Regions from separate parts of the Streptomyces sp. NPDC013187 genome, predicted to be linked through region 1. Evidence: riboswitches for the same ligand, from Rfam matches in the RefSeq annotation. Region 1 holds a riboswitch; each other region holds the start of a gene.
What was found. Region 1 has a riboswitch for cobalamin ahead of ACFY5B_RS28185 (energy-coupling factor ABC transporter permease). Riboswitches for the same ligand answer to the same signal wherever they lie in the genome.

Region 1 (6,584 bases):
CACGTACGCGCCGACCTCGCGGGGCGCGATGGCGTCCTGCTCGCACTCCAGCACGAGCGTCGGCACGGACACGCCCTTCAGGTCATCGCGGCTGTCGGTGAGGAAGGTCGTGCGGGCGAAGACCCGGGCGATGTCGGGGTCGGTGGCGCAGAAGCTGTTCGTGAGTTCCTGGCCCAGCTCCGGCCGCTCCGGGTTGCCCATGATCACCGGGGCCATCGCGGACGACCAGCCCAGGTAGTTCGCCTCCAGGGAGGCGAGCAGCTCGTCGATGTCCTCCGTGCTGAAGCCGCCGCGGTAGCCCTCGTCGTCGATGTAGCACGGCGAGGGGGTCACCATCACGAGCGCCCCGATCCGCTCCGGCGCGGTCTGCGCAGCCAGCACTCCGACCATGGCACTGACCGAGTGCCCCACGAACACCGCCTGCCGCAGGTCCAGCTCCTCACAGACGTCGACCACGTCGGCGGCGTAACCCTGGAGCGAGGAGTACCGCTCCTCGCTCCACGCCCCGAGGTCCGAGCCGCCGGAACCGACGTAGTCGAACAGCACCACCAGGTAGCGCTCGGCAAGTGCCGGTACCACCAGCCGCCACATGTTCTGGTCGCACCCGAACCCGTGGGCCAGGAGCAGCACCGGCGCGCCGTCGGGGCCGATGACGTTGACGTTGTTCCTGCGGCGGATGTCCATGCGGCCATGCTCCCACCCCGGACGGAGTGGTACGACGGCGGCCCTGCGAACAGCGGCTTCGCGACTGTGAAGGTCAGCCCAGGTACAGCGGCACCCTGGAGGCCAGGTGACCGAGCTCGGCCTGCTCCGCCTCGGTCGGCGCACGCCGCCCGGTGCCGATCAGCAGTGCGTCCACGTCGGGGAAGGAGGAGGGGAACGGGCCGCCCGCGATCCGCTCCAGCATCTCGCGGGAGCGGACGAGCCCCTCCGCGGGCGGCAGCTCCGCGCCCGGCAGGTGAGCGATCAGGTCGAGGTGGTGCAGCGTCCACTCCATGACGTACGTGGAGAGGAAGTCGCCCACGGTGAGGACCTCGTCACGGGTGCCGACCCGGCCGGACGGATCGGCGAACACGGCCGCACGCCCGGCGGCGGAGCCGACGTCGTCCAGGTGGAACTTCAGCAGGCCCGGATCCTCGTACGCGGCGGCAAGCCTGACGGTCAGCGCGTCGAGCGGGTCGTCGCCGGTCGGCGGAGTGTCCGAGACGTCCCAGTACGTCAGCGCGTCACGGGTCGGTTCCCGGTCGGAGGGCGTGGCCAGGGTGATCAGGACGTCCTGGGCGTCGACGATCAGATGGCACACCAGGTCCCGCACCAGCCAGCCCGTACAGCCGGAGGGCCGCCCGAAGTCCTCGTCGGAGAGATCGGCCACCGTCGCGCGCAACGCCGCCCAGGTGCGGGAGAAGAGATCCACCCCGGCAACGTAGAGCCGCGCGGCGACACCGCACAAGCGCGTTTCGGCCGGCCGTGCTCACCGCCGCGGCCTGGGCGCCCAGCCGCCCTCCCCCGATAGGGGTCTGCTGCTCGCCGAGAACGTGGCTCTCACGCTCCGGGCGCCCCCAACCGTCCTCCCACGAGCGCGGCGAGCTCGTCCGCTGTACGCGGGCCCGGCTCCGTTTCCGTCAACAGCCCCTGGGATCGCAGAAGTTCCGTCACCGCGGCACCCCACGGCAGACGCAGCCCCGCCTCCCGGAGGAGATCCGTGCGGGCCAGTGCCGTGGCCGCGGGCCCGGTGCGGACACCGGACGGCGTGAGGAGCGCGGCGTCGTCGGCCCAGCGCAGGGCGAGATCGACGTCGTGGGTGGCCATCACCACCGTGGTGCCGGTGGCCCGGAGCCCGTCGAGAGTGGTGAGGAGCCGCTCCTGGCCGTCGGGGTCGAGTCCGGCCGTCGGCTCGTCCAGGACGAGGACACGCGGCCGCATGGCGACCGCGCCCGCGATGGCCGTGCGTTTGCGCTGTCCGTAGGAGAGCAGATGGGTCGGCCGGTCGGCCAGGGCCGTGATGTCCAGGGCTGCCAGCGCCTCCGCCACCCGCGCCCGTACCCGCGTGTCGTCCAGGCCGAGGTTCAGCGGACCGAAGGACACGTCCTGCTCGACGGACGCCGCGAACAACTGGTCGTCCGGGTCCTGCACCACCAGCTGCACGGTGGTCCGCAGCCGGGTCAGGCCCTTTCGGTCGTACGCCACCGGCCGCCCCTCGACCGTCAGCCGCCCCTCTTGGGGCCTCAACCCGCCGCTGAGCAGCCGCATCAGCGTGGTCTTGCCGCTGCCGTTGCGGCCGAGCAGAGCGAGAGCGCGGCCCTCGCGGATCTCGAAGTCGAGGCCGCTGAGCACGGCCGGGCCGTCCTCGTAGGCGAAGGACGCGCCCCGCAGGGCGACGAGGGCGGGCTCGCTCATGTCAGCGGCCTTTCCAGTACGAGGGTGAGGACGGCCAGTGCGACGAGCAGCGCGCAACTGGCCGCCGTGAAGCGGACGGAGACCCGGGCCTCGGGCACCAGGACCCGCAGGGTGCCGTCGTAGCCCCGCCCGGCGAGCCCGGCCTGAAGCCGGCCGGCCCGGTCGAAGGCCCGGACGAACGCGGTGGCGCCGAGCCCGGCCAGGGACCGCCACTCCGCGGCCCGGCCGGTGTGCCCGAGCCGGGCCGCCTGGGCCTCCCGGATGCGCCGCATCGAGTCCAGCAGCAGGAAGCTCATCCGGTACGTCACGAGCGCTACGTCGACGACCGGCGCCGGGATCCCGGCCCGGACCAGTCGGGGCAGCAGGTCGGACATGGGCGTGGTGAAGGCGAACAGCAGCACCCCCAGGGAGGCCGCCGAGGTCCGCAGCAGCAACTCCCCGGCCCGGACCGCCCCGTCATCCGCGAGGGAGACGAAGCCGCCCGGCCCGCCCACCTGGACGAGCAGCGTGAGCGCGCCGGTCACGCAGAAGCCCAGCGGCACGCGGTAGGCCCGCCACAGCCGACGACCGGGCACACCGGCCGGACCCAGCAGCACGACCAGGGCCGTCAGGAGGACCAGGGCCGCGCCCGGCCAGGGCGGCAGGGAGATCGCGAGCAGGGTGAGACCGAGCCCGAGCACGGCCTTGTCCACGGGGTGGCGGCGGCGCCAGCGACTGCTGTGCGCCGCCGCGTCGATCGGCAGCACCCGGGCTCAGTCCCGTTCCGCGGCGGACTTCCCGGCGGTGTCGGAGAGCGCGCTCTCCGCCTCCCGCTCCAGGGCACGCTGCTCGCCCTGCCTGCGGCCCCGGCGCAGGCCGAAGTAGTAGGCGAGGACACCGGCGCCCAGGGCCGCCTGGAGAGCGAACAGCGCCGACTCGATCTCGCCGGACGGCGGCTCGTACAGCGGTGAGAACCACGGCTCGTAGTCCGGCTGCAGCTCGGTGATCGCCGTCTCCGCCTCGGCGTCGGCACCGGTGAACGGCTCCTTCTTGTGGTCGCCGAGACCGAGCGCCAAGGGCAGCACGGCGAGCGCGGCCACGAGGAACAGGAGCAGCAGGTTGATCTTCGTGTTCTTCTTCATCGGGCCGCCACCTCGCTCCCTGTCCCGGTCCGCGCCTGCTTCTTGGCGAGGAGCACGCCCAGCCGGGTCAGTTCGCCCTTGCTGGACTGCACCAGCAGCCGCATCACGAACACGGTCAGCAGGCCCTCGCTCACGGCGAGCGGGATCTGTGTGACGGCGAAGATGGAACCGAACTTGCCGAGCGCGCCCAGGAATCCGCTGCCCGGGTCGGGGAACGCGAGGGCCAGCTGCACGCTGGTGACGCAGTAGGTGGACAGGTCGGCGACGAACGCGCCGAAGAACACCGCCACCATCAGCGGCGCGTTGGAGCGCCGCAGCAGCTTGTAGACGACGTATCCGGCCCAGGGCCCGACGATCGCCATGGAGAAGACGTTGGCGCCGAGCGTGGTCAGGCCGCCGTGCGCCAGCAGCAGAGCCTGGAACAGCAGGGTGATGGTGCCCAGCACCGCCATGATCGGCGGCCGGAACAGGATGGCTCCCAGGCCCGTGCCGGTGGGGTGCGAGCAACTGCCCGTGACGGACGGCAGTTTCAGGGCGGACAGGACGAACGTGAAGGCGCCGGACGCACCGAGGAGCAGGGTGCTCTCGGGGTGCTCGCGCACTTCACGGGTGAGTGACCGGACCCCGTGGACGACGAACGGCGCCGACGCGACGCCCCAGGCGACCGCGTGCGCCGGAGGAAGGAAACCCTCGGCTATGTGCATGGCTCAGCAGACCCTCTCCAGCACCTCGTGGATGGTTGACGCGCCTTGGCCGGTCTCCTGGCTGACGGGTACCACCGCCCGGACTCCGCCTTCCCGGGTCGCAAGGACCCAGTGGCTGCCCGTGAGGGCCGGAGCCGGACTTCCCGATTCACAGTGGCGAGGGCCGCACCGGCATCACACCGGATTTCCCGTTCACCAAGGCCTGGTGACAATAAGGCCGGGGTAAGGGCGATGACAAGCCACCCAAGGGGCGCGTGAGGGGGCGCCCGTTCGCACACCGGCGCATCCCCCGGCTGATCCACGCGCTCCGCGCAGGGCTTCGCCGCGCGACGTCCGGGCCGTGTCAGTCCTCGCCCCCGTCGTCCCCGCCGTCGTCGCCCTCCCCGTCTTCCCCGGCCTGGCGCGGTTTCTCCGGCTGCGGCTGCTCCGGGCCGCCGTCGACCGGTTCCGCCGTGGGAGTCGCGGCGCTCGGAGCGGGCGCGGGAGGAGTCGGGGAAGGGGGCGGCGTGGACGGAGTGACATCGGCCACGGTGCCGGTGGCCGGCGTGTCGGCTGCCCCCGGGCCGGCCGCCGGGTCGGCCTGCGGATCGGAGGAGTCGGACGTGGCGGAGCCGGCGGACGGCGTGGCGGCGGGGCTGCTCGCACTCGGGGACGCGTCGGGTTCCGTGCCCTCCGCGGTCGTGTCGGGCGAGAACCAGCGCATGCCGATGAGCATCGCGGCGATGAACAGTGCCGCGGCGGCGGCCGTCGCGGCCAGCTTCGACCGGTTGCCGTGACCGCCGCGCCCGCGCGAGCGGCCCGAACGCCCCGCCTGGGCCGCCCGGGCGGCGGTGCGGTGGCCCGTGGTGGCGGGCAGCGCGTAGGTGGTCGGATGGCCGGTCTCGGCAGCGGCGTACGGTCCCGGCCCGGCGGGCATCGCCGTGGACGCGGTGTTCGGCCGCAGCGGCGGCGAGACCTCCGGCAGCGGCTCGGGCAGGCCCCGCCAGGCGCCCCCGGCGAACCACTCGGCGGCCTGCCGGGCGGTGGGGCGGTCCTCGGGCTGCTTGGCGAGCAGACCGAGGAGGTAGTTCTCGAACGCCGGCGGAAGTCCGGCGACACCGAGCTCGCGCGGCGGCACGGGAGCCGAGTCGAGGTGCTGGTGGAGCAGGGCGACGGCGGTGTCGGCCTCGAACGGGGGGCGTCCGCTGAGGAGCTGGTAGAGCACGCAACCCAGGGAGTACATGTCGGACGCGGGCCCCGCGGGCTTGCCCAGGGCCCGCTCCGGCGCGAGGTAGAGGCCGGTGCCGATGATCTGGCCGGTGGCGGTGAGCGCGGCGCCGGGGTCGTCGAGGAACCGCGCGATGCCGAAGTCGCCGATCTTCAGCGTGCCGCCCGCGTCCAGCAGCAGGTTGGCGGGTTTGACGTCCCGGTGCACGATGCCCTGCGCGTGCGCGGCGGCGAGCCCCGCGGACGCCTGCGCGGCGAGCAGGGCCACCCGCTCGGCGGGCAGCGCGCCGGAGGCGGTCAGCACCCCGGCGAGACTGTCGCCCTCGACCAGCTCCATCACCAGGTACAGCCGGTTGTCGTACTCACCGAAGTCCAGCACACCGACCACGTTGGGGTGGTTGAGACGTCCGGCGGTCTGAGCCTCCAGACGGAACCGGGAGGCCGCCGTGGCGTCGGTGTCCTGGGGCAGCAGCAGCTTGAGGGCCACCGCCCTGGCGAGCGTCTCGTCGTACGCACGCCAGACCTCTCCCATTCCACCGCGCCCGATCTCCACATCCAGCCGGTAGCGGCCCGCTAGCAGCACTCGTCCTCGTCTCACGCATAGGGGGAAGGTCGTCGCCGCAGGCCGAACTCCCCGCTTGTGCACGGGTATTGATGGGGGGTGCCGCAGCCGACCCAGGATACTGGCGCGACACGACCGCCGATCTCCGCGGCGGTGTCCTCGGGGGGCCCGGCGCGGAAAACCCGGGCTGAGGAGTCGCCCGCGGGGGTGACACTCCCGGCGCCCCCTTGCCCCGGGAGGCCGGCAGGGTGTCAGGCCGCCGCGCCCGCCCCCTTCTCCCGGCGCGGCAGCACGGCCACCGCCAGGGCCGGTACGGCCGCCAGGACCAGCCACGGCACGGCGGTCGGCAGGCCCAGGTCGAGCAGGAAGCCGGTGGCCGCGCTGCCGGCCAGGACGATCAGCCCCGAGACGGACGACAGCGCACCCATGTAGAGCCCGAGCCGGCCCTCCTCGGCGAGGTCGGGCACCCAGGCGCGGGCGGCGGGCACGACCAGCATCTGCCCCACGGTGAGCAAGATCACGAAGCCCGCGGCCGGGAGCAGCCCGGCCGTGCCCGTCCAGCCGGCGGGACGGGCCGCGGCCACCACCGCGAAA
Region 2 (6,584 bases), on a different contig from region 1:
TGACGCAGGACCTCCAGCACCCGCGGCACGTCCAGGTCGTCGTCCCAGGCTTCGCGCAGCCGCTCCCGTACGCGGTCGGGGACGGGCCGCGAGGGCTGTCGCGCCCAGCCGGCGACGGCGGCGCGCCAGCGGGCGAGGGTGGCCCCGGCCTCGTCGAGTCCGGCGGGCTCCAGCCGGACGGGGGCGCTGTGGTGCCGGGTGAGCAGGGCGAGGCGCAAGGCGGCCGGGTCGCTGTGGCCCGGCGGGCCCGGTTCGACCGGGGCGACGGCGATGCGCACCCCGTCGGGTACCGTCTCGCCCTCGGCGGCGACATGGACGGCCTGGGACTCGCCCAGACCGGCGCCGACGTCGGGGCTGTCCTCGAAGGGGCGGATGCCGAGTGTCGTGGCCTCCGCGCGCAGCTCCGCCTGCCGGTTGCCACCGGTCAGCAGTGCCCAGACGGGTGTGCCGCCGAGTTCCAGGGTCCGCACGAGCAGGTCCCCGACGAGCAGCACCCGCAGGTTCGTCGCGCCGGAGTCCGACGCGTGCACCTGGACGCGGGTCAGGCCCCGGCGGGCCGGGGCGGCGTCGACCGGCTCACGGGTTCGGGCGTCGATGATGCGCAGCACGAGGCGAGCGTAGGCGGGCGGACGGGCCCGCGCAGGCAGGCCGGGCGTTTTCCGGCCACCGTGGCGCGATCGGCTCAGCCTCGGCGTGGGAGACCGCTCCTCTCAGTTCAGTGTGCCGAGGAACCGCACATGAGGCCGCCCTTCGGGCCCCTCCCGGCTGACGGCGGCCCGCACCCCGTACACCTCGGCGATGAGTTCCGCCGTGAGGACGTCTCCCGCAGGGCCCGCCGCCACCACCCTCCCCGCGCACAGCACGACGACCCGATCGCAGTACATCGCCGCGAGGTTGAGGTCGTGCAGGGCGACGACGGTGGTGACGGGAAGGGCCGTCACCAGGGCGAGCAGGTCGAGCTGGTGGTGGATGTCGAGGTGGTTGGTGGGCTCGTCGAGGAGGAGTTCGCGGGGTTCCTGGGCGAGTGCGCGGGCGATCTGCACCCGCTGGCGTTCGCCGCCCGAGAGGGTGTGCCAGAGCCGGCCGGCCCGGTCGGCGAGACCCGCGCGCTGCAGGGCGGCGCGCACCGCCCGCTCGTCGTCGGCCGAGGAGGGCGTCCAGGCGCGGCGGTGCGGGACGCGGCCCAGCCGTACGACGTCCTCGACCGTCAGCTCGACCTGGGTGTCCGACTGTTGCTCGACGACCGCGAGGCGGCGCGCGACCGTGCGGCGGGGCAGGTCGGCCAGGGGCGTGCCGTCGAGGGTGACGACTCCGGAGGTCGGCGCGAGCAGTCCGGCCAGCAGCCGCAGCAGCGTGGATTTGCCGGAGCCGTTGGGGCCGAGCACACCGACCGTGGAGCCGGTCTCCGGCGCGAGGGCGACGCCGTCCAGGATGAGGCGCCCGTCGGCACGGCGGCTGACCCGGTCGGCCCGCAGCCCCGGTCCCGCCGACGCCCCTGCGCCGCTCACCGCACCCTCCGCGTCCGGTACAGCACCGCCACGAACGCCGGCACCCCGATCAGCGACGTCACGACTCCCACCGGGACCTCCTGCGGATCGAGGACGGTACGGGCCAGGGTGTCCACCCACACCAGGAAGACCGCTCCCGCGAGGGCGGTGACCGGCAGCAGCCGTGCGTGCCCGGGACCGGTCAGGGCCCGGGCGGCGTGCGGCAGGACCAGTCCGACGAAGCCGATCGCCCCGGCCGAGCTGACCAGAGCCGCCGTGAGCAGGGCCGTGACGCACAGCAGGACCAGGCGGGTGCGGGCGACGGACACCCCGAGCGCGGCGGCGGCGTCCTGCCCGAAGGCGAAGGCGTCGAGGGTTCGGGCGTACGACAGGCACACCACCAGCGCCACCGCCAGCGCGGCCAGGCACAGCCACACGTCGGTCCAGCCGGCGCCGCCGAGCGAGCCGAGGAGCCAGAACAGCACGCCGCGGGTCGTCTCGGCATCTGCGGAGGTCATCACGACGAAGGAGGTGAGCGCGGAGAAGAGCTGCATGGCGGCGACGCCCGCGAGGACGACCCGGTCGGTGGTGCCGCCGAGGGTGTGACTGAGCAGGAGCACCAGCGCGAAGGACACCAGGGCGCCGAGGAACGCCCCCGCGGACACCGGGAGGGCGCCGCCGCCCACGCCGAGCACGACGACGAGGACCGCTCCGGTGGAGGCGCCCGAGGACACCCCGAGCACGAACGGGTCGGCGAGCGGGTTGCGCAGCAGGGACTGCATCACCGCCCCGCACACGGCCAGTCCGGCCCCGCACACGGCGGCGAGCAGAGTGCGGGGCAGTCGCAGCTGCCAGACGATGCCGTCCCGGATCGGCGTCAGTCCGGAGCCGCCGAGGCCGAGATGGGCGGCCACGACGGACCACACGTCGGCGACGCCGAGGTCGGCGGGGCCGATGGTGATGGCCACGGCGACGGACGCCACGAGCGCGACGGCCCCGGCCAAGCCCAGTGCGAGCCCGGCCCGGCGCCCGGGCCCGGCGGCCGGCAGCTCCCGCTCCCGGGCGGTCACTTCACCAACCCGAACCGGCGCAGCCCGGCGGCCACCTGCTCCACGCCCTCGACGGTGCGGATGGTCGGGTTCATGGCCTGCCCGCTGAGCAGCACGTACCGCTTGTGCCGGACGGCGTCCATGTTCCTGGTGACCGGATTGGACTCCAGGAAGGCGATCTTCTTCGCGGCCGACTCGGCGGTCTGGGACTTGCGGGTCAGGTCGCCGATGACGAGGACGTCGGGGTCGCGGTCGGCGACCGTCTCCCAGTTGACCTGTGGCCACTCCTCGTGCGTGTCGTCGAAGACGTTCTTCGCGCCTAGGGCCCGGGTGATGATGCCGGGTGCTCCGCAACAGCCCGCCATGTAGGGCGACTCGGAGTTCGCGAACCAGTACAGGAGGGTGACTTTGGAGGCGTCGATGCCCGCGGTGGCCTTCTTCATGCGCTGCTGGAGTGAGGCCACGAGGGCGTCGCCGCGCTTCTTCACCCCGAACACGGTCGCGAGGTCCCGGACTTCGCCGTAGACGGTGTCGATGTCCAGGGCCTTGTCGCGGGTGCCGTCGCCACCCCCCGAGTTGTCCTTGCCGACGCAGTCGGACGGGGAGACGTAGGTGGGGACGCCGAGCTTCTCGAACTGCTCGCGGGTGGCGACGCCGCCCTTGCCGAGGGTGGAGACGAAGGACGCGGCGACGAAGTCGGGCTCGGTGTCCAGGACGCGTTCGAAGGACGGATTGTCGTCGGCGAGGCGCGGCACCGTCGCGTCGGCCTTCTCCAGCCCCTTCATCACGGGGTCGGTCCAGGTGGCCGTGCCCGCGAGGCGGTCGGCGAGGCCCAGGGAGAGCAGAATCTCGGTAGTGCCCTGGTTGAGGGACACCGCGTGCTGCGGCGGGGCGGCGACGCGGACCTCGTGCCCGCAGTCGGTGAGGGTGACGGCGGCCTTGGCGTCGGTGGACGCGGTGCCGCCGCAGCCGGTCAGGAGCAGGGAGCCGGCCGCGAGCAGGGCGGCGGCACGGGCGGGTCGGGCGAGGGACACGGGAACCAGTCCTCAGGCGTCGAGGGCTCATTCGCGGAGCCCGGTCGTACGGTGCTCCCCCGCCGCGCGCGGCCGCGGGGGCCGCCAGCAGGTCTTCGGACTCGGGTTCGTCCGGATCGGGGCGCCTTCCCGGACGTCCGCGAGGGAGTCCAGTGGCCGAGGCCCCGCCCGTCCCCCTCACCGCTGCGCGTCAGTTCCGGATTCGCACCGGATTCCCTGACCCACGTACATGGGTTCGACTGGCCTCGGCAAGCTATCACGGGGGCCGTCCGGGGAATCACCGCGCACCCGGCACCGTTGAACGGAGAACAGCCCGTCCACGACTTCCGAGGAGGCCGCCGGTGTACGGCGACGAGGCAACGGTCCGCAGGATTCTCACCGAGCTCGGCGACACCTGGGCCGTGGTGGGCCTGTCGTCGAACCAGCGGCGCGCGGCGTACGGCGTCGCCGCCGTGCTCCAGCGCTTCGGCAAGCGCGTCGTGCCGGTGCACCCGAAGGCGGAGACGGTGCACGGGGAGAAGGGGTACGCGAGCCTGGCGGACATCCCCTTCGACGTGGACGTCGTCGACGTGTTCGTGAACAGCGACCTCGCCGGGGCCGTCGCGGACGAGGCGGTCGCCAAGGGCGCGAAGGGCGTTTGGTTCCAGCTCGACGTCGTGGACGAGGCGGCGTACGACCGGGCCCGCGCGGCGGGCCTGGAGATGGTGATGGACCGCTGTCCGGCCATCGAAATCCCACGGCTGCCTCATCACCGCGTACAGGAATCCTGAAGCGTTCCCCACGAAATGCCCGCAGCCGGTCAAGGGTGCACAACTCGCCTTCTGCGGTCGGCCGGCCGATTCCTAACCTGAGGCCTCTTGCTCCCCGAACTCCCCGAGTTCATCTTCGAGAGGCCCTGAATTCATGGAAAGAGACGGCCTGCGCCGGGATGTCGGGCTGATCGGGCTCATGTGGGCGTCGGTCGGCTCCATCATCGGTTCGGGCTGGCTGTACGGCGCCGAGAAGGCCGTCGTGGCGGCCGGACCCGCGGCGATCCTGTCCTGGCTCATCGGCGCGGTGGCGATCGTGCTGCTGGCGCTGGTGCACGCGGAACTGGGCGGCATGTTCCCGGTCGCGGGCGGCACCGCCCGCTATCCGCACTACGCGTTCGGCGGACTGGCCGGCATGTCCTTCGGCTGGTTCGCCTGGCTCCAGGCGGCGACCGTGGCACCGATCGAGGTCGAGGCCATGATCGGCTACGCCGGGCACTGGCACTGGGCGCAGGGCTTCCAGCACGCGAAGGACGGGACGCTGACGACGAGCGGCTTCGTGGTCGCGGTCGTCCTGATGGCCGTGTTCGTCGTGGTCAACTTTCTCGGGGTGCGGATCCTGGCGCACACCAACAGCGCCGCCACCTGGTGGAAGGTGGCCGTGCCGCTGGCGGCGATCTTCATCATCGCGGCGGGCAACTTCCACCCGGGCAACTTCACCGAGCACGGCTTCGCACCCTTCGGCGCCCATGGCGTGCTGAGTGCCGTGAGTTCCAGCGGCATCATCTTCGCCCTGCTGGGTTTCGAGCAGGCGATCCAGCTGGCGGGCGAGAGCCGCGACCCGCAGCGGGACCTGCCGCGCGCGACCATCGGTTCGGTCGCCATCGGAGCGGCCATCTACGTCCTGCTCCAGGTCGTTTTCATCGCCGCCCTGCCGCTGGGCTCCTTCGCACACGGCTGGACCAAGCTCGACTACCCCGGCATCAGCGGCCCGTGGGCGGGGCTCGCGACTCTGCTGGGCCTCGGCTGGCTGAGCGTGGTGCTGTACCTGGACGCGGTGGTCTCCCCGGGCGGCACCGGCCTGATCTACACGACGGCCACGTCCCGGGTCTCCTACGGACTGGCCCGCAACGGCTACGCGCCGAAGCTGTTCGTCCGCACCGATACGCGCGGGGTGCCGTGGTTCGGGCTGATCGTGTCCTTCGTTACGGGCGTGGTCTGCTTCCTGCCGTTCCCGAGCTGGCAGCAGCTGGTCAGCTTCATCACCTCGGCGAGCGTGCTGATGTACGCGGGTGCCCCGCTGGCCTACGGCGTCTTCGCGGACCGGCTGCCGCACCGGGAACGCCCCTACCGCCTGCCCGGCGGGAAGGTCGTCTCACCGCTGTCGTTCGTGGTGGCCAACCTCATCATCTACTGGTCCACCTGGGACACCCTGTGGCGGCTCGGCGTGGCCATCGTCCTCGGCTACGTCCTGCTCGGCGGGTACGCCTGGTACGCCACGCGCAAGGGCCTGCCCGACGCTCCCCGGCTCGACTGGAAGGCCGCCCAGTGGCTGCCCGCCTACCTTCTGGGCATGGGCGTCATCTCCTGGCAGGGCGGCTTCGGCGGCCAGGGGCACCTCGCACTGTGGTGGGACATCCTGGTCATCGCGGTGTTCTCGCTGGCCGTCTACTACTGGGCCCGGGCCTCGGCCTCCCTGTCCGGCGAGATCGAGCGGAGCATCGAGGAGGTGGCCGTCACGGAGGTGCCGGTCCACTGAGACCGGCCTCCATAATGTGCGCATGACCCACGCCTCTCCGCCCGCCGACTCCGGCGCCCCGCGACGCTTCCCAGTCGTTGTCGTGGGCGCCGGTCCGGCAGGTCTGACCGTCGGGAACATCCTGCGGGCCGCGTCCGTGGACTGTCTGGTGCTGGAGGCGGAGACCCGCGAGTTCATCGAACAGCGGCCCCGCGCCGGGGTCATCGAGGAATGGGCCGTACGGGGCCTGGAGAAGCGAGGCCTCGCCCGGAACCTCCTGGACCGCGCGGAACTGCACAGCGCGTGCGAGTTCCGCTTCGGCGGGGAGCGCTACCGGTTCCCCTACGGCGAACTGACGAGCAGTCACCACTTCGTCTATCCACAGCCGTTGCTGGTGACGGACCTGGTGCGCGAGTACGCCGACGTCCGCGGCGGCGAGATCCGCTTCGGCGTCCGGGACGTGGAGCTGCACGACGTCGACAGCGACCGGCCGTCGGTCTCGTACACCTGCTTCGAGACGGGTGAAC
Region 3 (6,584 bases), on a different contig from region 1:
CCAGGCCGTGCTCGGCCTGGAGCGAGAAGCCCGAGTTCATCCGCAGCACCGGGCCCTCGGCCGAGGCGACGGCGAAGTCGTACACCGGCAGGCCTTCGTCGCTCCGGTCGGTGCCGAAGACCTCACACACCACACCGAGCTCGAAGGGGTTCACGCCGTCGAGGAGGGCGACGGCCACGTTCTGCAGCATGCGTCCAGTGTGCCTCGACCTTGGCAGTAATTCGAGGGTCTACGGCAGTACTGCCACTGACGGTAAGGAGTCATCAGCGCGACAGTGGTGTCCATGAACACGAACCAGACAGAAGCACTGATCGGACTGACCGCCACCTTCGGGATCCTGGTCCTCCTGATCCTCCCGTCCGTGATCGGCCTGCTGCGTGACAGGCGCATCGACCGTCAGATCAGGGAGGCCCAGGAGGCCCGCGAAGAGGTGCCGGCTCAGAAGTCCTCGTCCAGGTCGACGGTGCCCTCCACCGCCACCTGGTACGCCGAGGGCCGCCGCTCGAAGAAGTTGGTCAGCTCCTGAACCCCCTGGAGCTCCATGAAGGAGAAGGGGTTCTCGGAGCCGTACACCGGGGCGAAGCCGAGGCGGGTCAGCCGCTGGTCCGCCACGCACTCCAGGTACTGCCGCATCGACTCGGTGTTCATGCCCGGGAGACCGTCACCGCACAGGTCGCGCGCGAACTGCAGCTCGGCCTCGACGGCCTCCCGGAGCATGTCCGTCACCTCCTGCTGGAGCCGGTCGTCGAAGAGCTCCGGCTCCTCCTTGCGGACGGTGTCGACCACGTCGAAGGCGAAGGACATGTGCATCGTCTCGTCGCGGAACACCCAGTTGGTGCCGGTGGCCAGGCCGTGCAGCAGGCCACGGCTGCGGAACCAGTAGACGTACGCGAAGGCGCCGTAGAAGAACAGGCCCTCGATGCACGCGGCGAAGCAGATCAGGTTGAGCAGGAAGCGGCGGCGGTCGGCCTGGGTCTCCAGCCGGTCGAGCTTGTCCACCGAGTCCATCCACTTGAAGCAGAACGAGGCCTTCTCGCGGATGGACGGGATGTTCTCCACGGCCGCGAAGGCCGCCGCGCGGTCCTCCGGGTCGGGCAGATAGGTGTCGAGCAGCGTCAGATAGAACTGGACGTGCACGGCCTCCTCGAAGAGCTGCCGGCTCAGGTACAGCCGCGCCTCGGGGGAGTTGATGTGCTTGTACAGCGTCAGCACCAGGTTGTTCGCGACGATCGAGTCGCCCGTCGCGAAGAAGGCGACCAGCCGGCCGATCAGGTGCTGCTCCGCCGGTGACAGCTTGGCCAGGTCGGCGACGTCCGAGTGGAGGTCGACCTCCTCCACGGTCCAGGTGTTCTTGATGGCGTCCCGGTAGCGCTCGTAGAAGTCCGGGTAGCGCATGGGGCGCAGGGTGAGCTCGAAGCCGGGGTCGAGAAGGTTCTGGGTGCTCATTACTGGCAGGCCTCGCAGGACTCGGGGTTTTCCAGGGAGCAGGCGACCGCTTCGGGGTCCGGGGTGGCCTGCACGGGGACGGTGGCCTGTGCGGCGCGGGCGATCCGGGTCGCCGGGCGCGAGCGCAGGTAGTACGTCGTCTTCAGCCCGGACTTCCAGGCGTAGGCGTACATCGAGGAGAGCTTGCCGATGGTCGGCGTCTCCAGGAACAGGTTCAGGGACTGGGACTGGTCCAGGAACGGGGTCCTGGCCGCCGCCATGTCGATCAGGCCGCGCTGCGGGATCTCCCACGCCGTGCGGTAGAGGGCGCGCACGTCCTCGGGGATCCAGGCGAAATCCTGCACCGAGCCGCTGGCCTCGCGCAGGGCCTCCCGGGTGCGGGCGTCCCACACGCCGAGCCGCTTCAGCTCGTCCACCAGGTAGGAATTGACCTGGAGGAACTCGCCCGACAGCGTCTCGCGCTTGAACAGGTTGGACACCTGCGGCTCGATGCACTCGTACACGCCCGCGATGGAGGCGATCGTGGCCGTGGGCGCGATGGCGAGGAGCAGCGAGTTGCGCAGGCCGGTCGTGGCGACGCGCTCGCGCAGGGCCGCCCAGCGCTCCGGCCAGGTGAGCTCCACGTCGTAGTGGTCGGGGTGCAGCACGCCCCGGGCCGTACGGGTCTTCTCCCAGGCCGGGAGCGGGCCGTTGCCCTCGGCGAGGTCGGCGGAGGCCTCGTAGGCGGCGAGCATGATGCGCTCGGCGATGCGGGTGGACAGGGCCTTGGCCTCGGGCGAGTCGAAGGGCAGGCGCAGCTTGAAGAAGACGTCCTGGAGGCCCATCGCGCCGAGGCCTACCGGACGCCAGCGGGCGTTGGAGCGGCCCGCCTGCTCGGTCGGGTAGAAGTTGATGTCCACGACCCGGTCGAGGAACGTGACGGCCGTGCGGACGGTCTCGTCCAGGCGCTCCCAGTCGATGTCGCCGTCGGCCACGAACGCGCCCAGGTTCACCGATCCGAGGTTGCAGACCGCCGTCTCCCCGTCGCTGGTGACCTCCAGGATCTCCGTGCAGAGGTTGGAGGAGTGCACGACGTGGCCCGGCTCGGCCGTCTGGTTGGCGGTGCGGTTGGCGGCGTCCTTGAAGGTCATCCAGCCGTTGCCGGTCTGCGCGAGGGTGCGCATCATCCGGCCATACAGCTCGCGGGCGGGCAGCGTCTTCTTCGCGAGGCCCTGCGCCTCGGCCGCCCGGTACGCGGTGTCGAACTCCTCGCCCCACAGGTCGACCAGCTCGGGCACGTCCGAGGGGGAGAACAGCGACCAGTCGGCGTCGGTGTTCACGCGCCGCATGAACTCGTCCGGCACCCAGTGCGCGAGGTTCAGGTTGTGCGTACGGCGGGCGTCCTCACCGGTGTTGTCCCGCAGCTCCAGGAACTCCTCGATGTCGGAGTGCCAGGTCTCCAGGTAGACCGCGGCCGCGCCCTTGCGCCGGCCGCCCTGGTTCACGGCGGCGACCGAGGCGTCCAGGGTCTTCAGGAACGGGACGATGCCGTTGGAGTGGCCGTTGGTGCCGCGGATCAGCGAACCGCGGGCCCGGATGCGGGAGTACGCGAGTCCGATGCCGCCCGCGTGCTTCGACAGCCGGGCCACCTGGTGGTACCGGTCGTAGATCGAGTCCAGCTCGTCCTTGGGGGAGTCGAGGAGGTAGCAGGACGACATCTGGGGGTGCCGGGTGCCGGAGTTGAACAGGGTGGGGGAGGAGGGGAGGTAGTCGAGGCGGCTCATGAGCCCGTAGAGCGCCGCGACCTCGTCCAGTGCGCGCGTGGTGTCGTCCTCGGCGAGGCCGCTGGCCACCCGCAGCATGAAGTGCTGGGGCGTCTCGACGACCTTGCGGGTGTGCGGGTGGCGCAGCAGGTAGCGGCTGTGCAGCGTGCGCAGGCCGAAGTATCCGAAGCGGTCGTCGGCCGCCCGGTCGATCAGCGCGTCGAGACGGGCCGCGTGGACGCGCACGAACTCGGCGGTCCGGTCGGCGATGAGGCCCTCGCGGTGGCCGACCGCGACGGACTCGCTGAAGGACGTGACGCCCTGCGAGGCGGCCTCTTCGCGGATACCGATGGTCAGCAGCCGGGCGGCCAGCCGGGAGTAGGCGGGGTCCTCGGAGATCAGGCCGGCCGCGGCCTCCGTCGCCAGCTCCCGCAGCTCCCGCTCGTCCGCCTGCGCGGACCGGCCGCGCAGCGCGGCGGCGGCGACCCGGCCGGAATCGGCGTCGGGGAGGTCGGCGGTCAGCTCGGTCAGGGTCCGCAACAGCGCGGCGCCGGGGGCGTCGTGCTCTTCTTCGGCGGCTGAGACCGGTTCGGCTGGCGCGATGGTCACGTGGGGCTCTCCCTCGCTCGGCACGGGGGCCTCGTCGAGGGCAGGGGGCAGCACACGAGCGCACGCGGCGTCGCGTCCACCGGCCCATTCCACGAGGCCCGGACGTCAGGGCACACCGGCCGGGTGGCCGGGCGCGCTGTCGGCAGGTCCTCGGACTGACTCTCGTGCGGTGCGGTTCCGGAAACAGAGCGGTTCCGGGAACAGACATGCACAAGTACACCGTTGCGGGACAGTTCCGGATTCGCACCGGATTCCCCTGCGGCGACAGCGAGCATGAGCATACATCTTGTGCCGGGTTCGGATGGCACCCCCAGATGTTGTGTCGCGCTGGTTTCAGAGCGTCAACTCATAGGTGAGAAGAGTGATGCCCGTCAGCTCCGGGACCGGGTTCCGGTCACGCTCGGGTGCGCGGGTGGAGCCCAGCCGTCCGCAGATGCGGTGGGCCGTGTGCGGGGTGCGCCGGGTCGACAGCACGACGCTCCGGCAGCCCGGGGTGGCACGCGCCCGGTCGAGGCATCAGCACGTCCGCGGCGGCGGCTCTTCCGGCGGCGTCCCGCAGCACGTGCGGGTACGGGTCGTCGCCCTCGCCGAAGTGAGTGTGTACGACAGCGGGCCGCCGTTGTGATCTCGGCGGCCCGCTGCGGTTGTTGTGTGGTTGTTCGCGCCCACGCGGCGGAGCCGCATCGTGATGCAGCCCCGCGCCCCTAGGCCGGCACGCTCACGCCGCGCTCAATGGCTCGTCCCCGCCGTCGCGGGCGGGAGCTCCACCTGGACACCGGGGTCGCCCGCGTCCGCCGTGTAGTCCTCCGGCTTGGTCTCGTCGACACCGTCGGGGGCCTTCAGAGCCCTCAGGACGAAGGTCAGGACCACCGTCACCACCACGTTCAGGACGAACGCCGTGAGGCCGATGTAGCCGATCTCCCCGATACCCGGGATCTCCTTCGCGGAGCCGCCGAAGTGCTTCTGCGTCGGGGAGGCCACGCCGTAGGCGGCGACCGTGCCGTAGACCATGCCGACCGCCCAGCCCGCGAGCAGGGCCCAGCGGTGGAACCAGCGGGTGAACAGGCCGCCGACCAGGGCCGGGAAGGTCTGCAGGATCCAGATGCCGCCCAGCAGCTGGAAGTTGATGGCGACCGTCTTGTCCATGGTGAGGACGAAGGCGAGGGCGCCGACCTTCACCAGCAGCGACACCAGCTTGGAGACCTTGGTCTCCTGCGCGGGAGTCGCGTCCGGCTTGATGAAGTCCTTGTAGATGTTGCGGGTGAAGAGGTTCGCGGCCGCGATGGACATGATGGCCGCCGGCACCAGCGCGCCGATGCCGATCGCCGCGAACGCCACGCCCGCGAACCAGTCCGGGAACATCGTCTCGAACAGCTGCGGGATCGCCAGCTGCCCGTTCTGCACCTTGATGCCGGCCGCGATGGCCATGAACCCGAGCAGCGCCAGCAGACCCAGCATCAGCGAGTACAGCGGCAGGATCGTGGTGTTGCGGCGGATCACCTCACGGCTCTTCGAGGACAGCGTCGCCGTGATGGAGTGCGGGTACATGAAGAGTGCGAGGGCGGAGCCCAGCGCCAGCGTGGCGTATGTCCACTGGCCCGGCTCGGCCGGTGTCAGCGCACCGCGCGGCGCGCCCGTCGCCGGGTTGGTCTGGCCGTACGCCTCACCGGCCTTGGCGAAGATCTCGTCGAAGCCGCCCAGCTTGATCGGGATGTAGATGATCGCCACCGCGATGACGATGTAGATCAGCGTGTCCTTCACGAACGCGATGAGCGCGGGCGCCCGCAGACCCGACGAGTACGTGTACGCCGCCAGCACGCCGAACGCGATCAGCAGCGGCAGGTCCTTGATGAACCAGTTGGTGTTCTCGCCGCCGCCGACGCCCATCACGTCCAGCACGGCCTGGATGCCGACCAGTTGGAGCGCGATGTACGGCATCGTCGCCAGGATGCCCGTCACGGCCACCGCAAGCGACAGGCCCTTCGAGCCGAAGCGGCCGCGTACGAAGTCGGACGTCGTGACGTACCCGTGCTTGTGGGACACCGACCACAGGCGGGGGAGGAAGGTGAAGATCAGCGGGTAGACCAGGATCGTGTACGGCACCGCGAAGAAGCCGGCCGCGCCCGCCGCGTAGATCGCCGCCGGCACGGCGACGAAGGTGTACGCCGTGTACAGGTCGCCGCCGAGCAGGAACCAGGTGATCCAGGTTCCGAACGAGCGGCCGCCCAGGCCCCATTCGTCCAGGCTGTGCTCGTTCTCGGCCTTGCGCCAGCGCGCGGCCAGGAAGCCCATGACCGTGACGGCCAGGAAGAAGAAGATGAAGACGCCGAGCGCGACGCCGTTCACGCCGTCCTTCACTGCGACGCACCGCCCTTCGCGGCCGAGCGGGCGCGCTGGTCACGCTGCCACAGCTTGTAGGCGATCATCGTCAGAGCGGTGGAGATCAGCACCCAGGCCATCTGGTACCAGTAGAAGAACGGGATCCCGATGAAGGCCGGGTCGGTCTTGGCGTACGAGCCGACCCACAGCATGGCCACGAAAGGCGCTATGAGGCAGACGGCGATGACGACGCGCACGGGCGTCACCACCGGCCCTCTGCTGGCTCCCGGTGCTTGCGACATCAGGCGGCTCCGTCCCCTTGGTGATCACCTGTGGCGCAGGCAATCTAGGTCAGGGTGACACGGGAACGGAACCCCTCGTCCGCAATGCGGTACCCAACCGAAACCAGGCGTCAGCAGCGACGGAAGCCCTGCGGTGCGGTCACTCGGCGGGCCGCTTCAGCCGGGC

Region 2: linked by a shared signal. The riboswitch ahead of ACFY5B_RS25640 (ABC transporter substrate-binding protein) and the one ahead of ACFY5B_RS28185 (energy-coupling factor ABC transporter permease) in region 1 are both predicted to bind cobalamin.
Region 3: linked by a shared signal. The riboswitch ahead of ACFY5B_RS31650 (ribonucleoside-diphosphate reductase subunit alpha) and the one ahead of ACFY5B_RS28185 (energy-coupling factor ABC transporter permease) in region 1 are both predicted to bind cobalamin.

Annotation. Positions count from the first base shown of each region.
Region 1 is NZ_JBIBAF010000014.1:74,912-81,495, forward strand. Features, by position in the region: gene ACFY5B_RS28160 (alpha/beta fold hydrolase) at 1-684, opposite strand, end outside; gene ACFY5B_RS28165 (maleylpyruvate isomerase N-terminal domain-containing protein) at 758-1,414, opposite strand; gene ACFY5B_RS28170 (energy-coupling factor ABC transporter ATP-binding protein) at 1,543-2,397, opposite strand; gene cbiQ (cobalt ECF transporter T component CbiQ) at 2,394-3,143, opposite strand; gene ACFY5B_RS28180 (energy-coupling factor ABC transporter substrate-binding protein) at 3,150-3,518, opposite strand; gene ACFY5B_RS28185 (energy-coupling factor ABC transporter permease) at 3,515-4,222, opposite strand; cobalamin riboswitch at 4,252-4,437, opposite strand; gene ACFY5B_RS28190 (serine/threonine-protein kinase) at 4,566-6,011, opposite strand; gene ACFY5B_RS28195 (MDR family MFS transporter) at 6,242-6,584, opposite strand, start outside.
Region 2 is NZ_JBIBAF010000012.1:81,639-88,222, reverse strand. Features, by position in the region: gene ACFY5B_RS25655 (hypothetical protein) at 1-608, opposite strand, end outside; gene ACFY5B_RS25650 (ABC transporter ATP-binding protein) at 711-1,508, opposite strand; gene ACFY5B_RS25645 (FecCD family ABC transporter permease) at 1,505-2,557, opposite strand; gene ACFY5B_RS25640 (ABC transporter substrate-binding protein) at 2,554-3,579, opposite strand; cobalamin riboswitch at 3,639-3,829, opposite strand; gene ACFY5B_RS25635 (CoA-binding protein) at 3,912-4,340, shown strand; gene ACFY5B_RS25630 (APC family permease) at 4,474-6,078, shown strand; gene ACFY5B_RS25625 (4-hydroxybenzoate 3-monooxygenase) at 6,101-6,584, shown strand, end outside.
Region 3 is NZ_JBIBAF010000017.1:88,720-95,303, reverse strand. Features, by position in the region: gene ACFY5B_RS31665 (GlxA family transcriptional regulator) at 1-190, opposite strand, end outside; gene ACFY5B_RS31660 (hypothetical protein) at 284-526, shown strand; gene ACFY5B_RS31655 (ribonucleotide-diphosphate reductase subunit beta) at 439-1,446, opposite strand; gene ACFY5B_RS31650 (ribonucleoside-diphosphate reductase subunit alpha) at 1,446-3,797, opposite strand; cobalamin riboswitch at 3,921-4,108, opposite strand; partial or broken gene ACFY5B_RS31645 (GNAT family N-acetyltransferase) at 4,131-4,313, opposite strand; gene mctP (monocarboxylate uptake permease MctP) at 4,527-6,155, opposite strand; gene ACFY5B_RS31635 (DUF3311 domain-containing protein) at 6,152-6,418, opposite strand; gene ACFY5B_RS31630 (GntR family transcriptional regulator) at 6,558-6,584, opposite strand, start outside.